One region of the Metabacillus sp. B2-18 genome, then DNA from elsewhere that is predicted to be linked to it. Evidence: predicted binding sites of a transcription regulator. Region 1 holds the regulator's gene; each other region holds the start of a gene.

What was found. The regulator CtsR, encoded in region 1, represses protease genes until heat stress. The targets are predictions, from matches to a motif close to ATGGTCAATAAAGGTCAAACA.
Region 2: a site for CtsR is predicted at 779-799, ahead of clpP (ATP-dependent Clp endopeptidase proteolytic subunit ClpP). Genes of this name have one in related genera too.
Region 3: a site for CtsR is predicted at 1,140-1,160, ahead of LPC09_RS07955 (ATP-dependent Clp protease ATP-binding subunit). Genes of this name have one in related genera too.

What each region holds. Positions count from the first base shown of each region.
Region 1 covers NZ_CP088245.1:105,349-107,613, reverse strand. The annotation lists gene LPC09_RS00570 (protein-arginine kinase McsB) at 1-199, opposite strand, end outside; gene LPC09_RS00565 (protein-arginine kinase activator protein McsA) at 200-751, opposite strand; gene LPC09_RS00560 (CtsR family transcriptional regulator) at 767-1,228, opposite strand; gene LPC09_RS00555 (MgtC/SapB family protein) at 1,355-2,053, opposite strand.
Region 2 covers NZ_CP088245.1:4,298,536-4,300,800, forward strand. The annotation lists gene LPC09_RS21765 (DUF2269 family protein) at 106-558, shown strand; gene clpP (ATP-dependent Clp endopeptidase proteolytic subunit ClpP) at 936-1,529, shown strand.
Region 3 covers NZ_CP088245.1:1,582,745-1,585,009, reverse strand. The annotation lists gene LPC09_RS07960 (YkvI family membrane protein) at 1-978, opposite strand, end outside; gene LPC09_RS07955 (ATP-dependent Clp protease ATP-binding subunit) at 1,258-2,265, shown strand, end outside.

The sequences.
Region 1 (2,265 bases):
TGAATGTTTTATTTGCATATGTGTTTTCAAAGAAATTTAGAACTTCCTGGGCTTCCTCATTTGTAGAGAGAGTAGGGAATTTATATTGATCTATATTTCGTGCTAAACGAATTCGGCTGCTTAATACAATGTCTGAATCAGGACCTTCCTGACTCATCCAAGCACTCATCGCCTTATTCATAAAGTTCTGGAGTGACATCTAAAATCCCTCCTCATCAAAGCTACTTAATTTTTTTTCAAGTGAGCGGATTTCATCTCTTACCAGTGCAGCTTGTTCAAACTCTTCTTGACTAATAAGACTTCGTATTTTCTCTTTTAGATCCTCAATTTTTTTCCTTATATGAATATCTCCACCAATTCTCTTTGGGATTTTCCCGGAATGTTCTGTGTTTCCACCATGAACACGTCTTAGAATCGGAGTAATATAATTTTTAAAAGTTGGGTAACAATTAGAGCAACCAAACCTACCAGATTTCTTAAAATCCTGGAAGGTCATTTTACATCGATCACATTGAGGAACACTTTCTGTTTTAAACACATTCTGCTCCTCTGCTTTAGCAAAGCCATGCTCCATATTAAGTAAACCTGTTAACAGGCTGTTTAACGAGAATCCTGAACTTGAATTAAACATAAAAAATTCACTATTTTCTTTCGCACAGTGCTCACATATATGAACTTCTGTTTTCTCACCATTAATCACTTTTGTAAAGTGAAACGTTGCCGGTCTTTCATTACATTCCTGGCAAATCATCCGTCTCCCCTACTTTCACTTATATTTCAATGAAGTTAACATGGCTTTCACCATTCTTGCCCTTAATTCATCCCTATGAGGAAGGTCGATATATAGGACTGAACGATCTATAACACTCATCATCAGCTTTGCTTCTCGAGGGGATATGACCTCTTCAGTTACAAGCCGACTAATGATATCCTCTGCAGCTGCTTGTGAGAGGCGATTGTTTATTAAAGCTAGTAATTGATCAAGTAAGTGTGCTTGAGTTTCAGCATGAACTTTAATAATTCTAATATAGCCTCCTCCACCACGCTTACTTTCTACTAGATAACCTCTTTCAATCGTAAATCTTGTGTTTATAACATAGTTTATCTGTGAAGGCACACATTGAAATTGATCAGCTATTTCACTGCGTTTAATTTCAACAATTTCTTTACCACTACTGTCCAGCACTTTTTTTAAATACTGTTCAATAATGTCTGAAATATTTCTCACTCAACCTCCCCCTCACTGACTTTGACTATATTTGACTATAATCTAAATATAAAACGAACAGAAAAATTTTTCAACTCTTCTGTTTCATTTTAAATATTGCCAAAATAGAAAGAAGTGAAACCTTATTTAAAAGATTTTTTCTACTTCCTTGATTTCCTTTAGTACAAGCTCCAACTTTTCATGCCCTATTGAATGAATGTTAATATTAATATCTAACTGATAATAAAAAGTTACATTCCCATCTCGGTCCTTTCGACTTGATGTCATCACAATACTATTTGTCTTAATGCTATATGTCGAAAGACGCTGAATCACTTCATCAATTGAAGATTTAGTTGAATTTACAACAACCTTCATCTTTCTTCTTGTCTTTTTTACATACATATACTTCTCTAATCTATTTAAAAAAATGAGACACATTAACACAATAATCGTTGTAAAAAATGCCAGAATATACATTCCTGATCCGATAATTAAACCTAATCCAGCTACAATCCAGATAGAAGCAGCTGTTGTTAATCCTCTAACCGTTGCACCTTTTACTAGAATGGTTCCTCCACCTAAAAAACCTATGCCACTAATCACATAAGATGGAATCCGTGACGGATCGAATTGCACAGCTTTATGATCCTGAAGATAATGCTCAAAACCATACAAAGACAATATCATCATAAGACATGATCCAATTCCTACTAACAAATGTGTTCGAAACCCCGCAGGATGATTCTTAAACTCCCGTTCTAACCCTATAACTCCACATAAAAGAGCTGCAATAAGGATACGAGAAAACATCGTATAATCCTCTTGACTAAGAAACTCAAACATATACATTTCCCCTAGTTTAATAAGACATATAAGTTGTTCTAATATATATATACTCAAAAGATAGTTTTCAAACACTTATTTTTTTGATGGGGGTGTCTGGTGGGGGTGTCTGGTGGGGGTGCCTGGTGGGGGTGCCTGTCACTTCCCGTAATTTGCTAAAATTTGTCGAATAAAGTCTTCAATGGACTATTTTGCATGATTTTACGCTCTCA
Region 2 (2,265 bases), 950 kb from region 1:
GATTATTTCCAACACAAAATCAAAAAATCAATTCACAAAATGTTGTTCTAATTTTATACATTTTAGGTATAATTTAGGGTGTAGTAAAAAAGGAGGAGAAAAAGCATGACTATTTACACATTTTTATTGATTATCCATCTTGTTGCGGCTGTTGTAGGGCTTGGGGCTACATTTGGTATGCCAGTATTAATGAGCAATGTAAAAACTGTATCACAAGCTCAGTTTGCTCATAAGGTTTCTAAAGGCATTGAAAAGTTCGCAAAGGTGGGAAGCATCACATTATTACTTACAGGAATTATTATGGCCATCATCAATCCTTATCTTTTTAAAGAAGTTTGGTACATAGCTTCTCTTGTTATTTACATAGCTGTTCAACCAATCACAGCTGGAATTCTCCCTAAAAAAGAAAAGCAACAATTAAAGTCGCTTGAAAACCATGAAGGTGAGGAGTTACCAGAAGAGTATACAAAACTGGCAAAACAGCTCATTCCATTTAATAATGTTTTACATGCATCAGCGGTTATTTTAATTGTTTTAATGACCGTGAAACCATTTTAATCGTTTTTGTTTTCGGCAGGCCTTTTGTGGTCTGTCTTTTTTATGATTCCGTTAAATTCACAATTTTAGAAGATCTATTAAGTATCGAAAAAAGTATTCACTCAGTTTGAAAAACAACAAATGTGGGAAACATGATTACATGTTATCGTGACCGCATACATAGTATAGTATAGACATCAATGATGGCAATTAAAAATTCATCGTAAAGCATTGGTCTTTTCGTTTGACCTTTATTGACCATAGTTGTATGATGGAGATACATAAGATTTACCTATTTCAAAACATGTTTTATGTGTGAAGTTCTAAAGGATTACATATTAAACCTTATACCCTTTAGAACAAACCTAATCTTTCTTAAAATAAAGGAGGAATATGAAATGAATTTAATCCCTACAGTTATTGAACAAACAAACCGTGGTGAGCGTGCTTATGACATTTACTCACGTCTTTTAAAGGACCGTATCATTATGCTTGGAAGCGGCATCGACGATAATGTTGCAAATTCAATTGTATCACAGCTACTGTTTTTAGAAGCTGAAGATCCAGAAAAAGATATCTCAATTTACATCAACAGCCCTGGTGGATCCATCACAGCAGGTATGGCAATCTACGATACAATGCAATTCATTAAACCACAAGTATCAACGATTTGTATTGGTATGGCTGCTTCAATGGGTGCATTCTTACTTGCAGCTGGTGAAAAAGGTAAACGTTATGCTCTTCCAAACAGTGAAGTGATGATTCACCAACCACTTGGTGGCGCACAAGGTCAAGCAACGGAAATTGAAATTGCTGCAAAACGTATCTTATTCTTACGTGACAAATTAAACAGAATTCTTTCTGATCGTACAGGTCAAGATCTAGAGGTTATCGAACGCGATACAGAGCGTGACAACTTCATGACTGCTGATCGTGCGTTAGAATATGGTTTAATTGACAAAGTGTTAGATCGTAATACGTTAAGTAAATAAGATTAGATGAAGTAGGTCCCAATCCGATTTGATAGTGATTGGGGCTTTTTTGTTTTAGATTGAGGGCATATAAGCACTGAGTCACGGAGGTAGGAGATGGAGCTTATGTCTTATGTGATCAGTTGCTCTTTCTTGTAATTGAGTCACATCTTCTCTTTCCTGGTTTAGTCTTGTCCTGATTCTCGTACTATCGAGACATAAGTGCTCTTTCCTACCCTGGGTTTGTCCCGATTGTCGCACTATCCAGACACATCTTCTCTTCCCTATCCTATTTGTGTCCCGATTCTCGCACTATCGAGACACATCTTCTCTTTCCTCCCCTTTGTTTGTCCCGATTCTCGCACTATTGAGACACATCATCTCTTTCCTGCCCGATTTGTGTCCCGATTCCCGCACTATCCAGACACATCTTCTCTTCCCTATCCTATTTGTGTCCCGATTCCCGCACTATCCAGACACATCCTCTCTTCTCTCTCCCATTTGTGTCCCGATTCCATCACTATCGAGACACAATTCCTATTTCCTCCCCTATTCGTGTCCCGATTCCCGCACTATCGAGACACATCTTCTCTTCCCTGCCCGATTTGTGTCCCGATTCCCGCACTATCGAGACACATCTTCTCTTCCCTATCCTATTTGTGTCCCGATTCCTGCACAATCGAGACACACCTTCTCTTCCCTCCAGATTAAGTCCGTATAATTGTGTAAAAAGAAAAAGGGTTCATTTTATTCACTC
Region 3 (2,265 bases), 1.5 Mb from region 1:
ATATCCAAAGATCGGATATAATGTAGAAATTAATGAACTATACCCAAATTTACTTATAAAAGCGGCTACACATAGTATTGAGCAAACAATAATCATACTAGGTATATTGAGAAACGATGCTATTTGTCTTTCTAAACCATATAAATTGCCTATAACTGAGGTAAAAACTTCACCATATATGACAGCTATGTAAATAAAATAAATGGCATAAAAAGTTGTTTTCATTACCTCAGCCATCGGTATGTCATAATCCATAACGTTAGGAAGAGTCGAAAGAGCAATATGACTGCTAATTAGAATTGCTGTTAAAAAGACTCCCCCAAGGATCCCTCCCCGTTTCAAGACTTTCTCATCTTTGATCTCATTTGCTAAAGGCACTAAAACAGCTGCAGCCATTGTTAAATTAAAGGCTGCATAAGAAACAGCAGAAAGAATCCATTTAAATGTGGCAGATGATTTATCGGGCATTACACTTAAAGCTTCAATAGAGAAAGATTGAACAGCTAGAATGGTACTAAATAGAATCAGCATTGGTACTACAATGATATTTACACTAAATAACCCCTTAATACCAAAAAACATAACAGCTATTGTTAATAAAATCGTAATAATAACACCTAACCTTACAGAAAGACCAAGCTGTTCTTTAAATATCGCTCCTGCACCCGACAACATGATAGAGGTTAATCCTAATAATATGATAAGCATAAAAATATTTATAAATCTTCCTATTTTCTTACCAAATAAAAAGATCATTAAATCTTGATAAGAAGCTGCGTTAATTCGCTTTGATAGGATGAGCATTTTCGTCCCAATATAAACAAAAATAAAACCCACTAATAAAATACCTGCAAGTCCAAAAACACCGTATTTTGTAAAAAACTCAACTATTTCTCGTCCAGTCGCAAACCCTGCTCCTACTACTGTTCCTACATAAACAGCAGCGACTTGAAACGAGGCAATCCAAGATCTTCTCATCCTTTACACCTCACTATAGATAAACAGCTTGTATCATTATATGAGCGTAAATAGAGATGATTCACTTCATTTTCATAACCTTTTTAAAAATTCCTGTAAGAAAATCCCATTACTAAATTGTAGGCAAAACACTTGAAAGTCAAAAAAGGTCAAAGTATACTATGATCAAAGAAGGTCAAACATGAGACCTCTTTCTTTTTATCCTATTGGTCAATAAAGATCAAACTCTTTCGCTGAAATCTTTTTTATATAAATTAATAATGAAAAGGAGTTTTAAAGATGATGTGTGAAAATTGTCAATCAAAACAAGCTACAGTTCATTTAAACGTTCAAATAAATAATCAACATAAGCAACTAACATTATGTAATGACTGCTATTCAACGTATAAACAAGCTATCCCTTCAGGATTGTCAGGAGGATTTCCTTCGTTTCCATTTGAACAATTTATGAAAGGACTTCAACAACAAGCATCATCAGCGGAAAACGTTCAACCAAAAACTCAATCCAGCGGTGGTGGGATTCTAGACCAACTTGGCCGTAATTTAACTCATGCTTCACGAGCAGGCTTAATCGATCCTGTGATTGGCCGTGAAGAAGAAGTTGATCGAATGATTGAAATATTAAACCGCCGAAACAAAAATAATCCCGTGTTAATTGGAGAACCAGGCGTAGGAAAAACAGCTGTCGTGGAAGGTCTTGCTTTAAAGATTGCAAACGGCTCTGTTCCAACAAAGCTTACAAATAAAGAGGTTTATCTCTTAGATGTAGCATCACTTGTTGCAAATACAGGGATTAGAGGTCAATTTGAAGAACGAATGAAGAAGATTATAGAAGAGCTACAAAATCGTAAAAACATTATATTATTCATAGATGAAATTCATCAGCTTGTTGGGGCTGGTTCAGCAGAGGGTTCAATGGATGCAGGTAATATCCTAAAACCAGCTCTGGCAAGAGGAGAGCTTCAAGTTGTAGGTGCTACAACATTAAAAGAATATAGAAAAATTGAAAAAGATGCTGCACTTGAGCGACGCTTTCAGCCAGTAATGGTTCATGAACCAACAATTGATAAAGCGATTGAAATCTTAAAAGGTATTCAAGATAAGTACGAGCAATATCATCATGTATCTTATTCAGATGAAGCTATTGAAGCCTGCGTTTCCCTTTCACATCGTTATATTCAAGACCGATATCTTCCTGATAAGGCAATCGACTTGTTGGATGAAGCTGGTTCTAAAAAGAACTTAATGTTAAAAAATGAAAGTGATGAAGAGATAAAAGAACGTCTA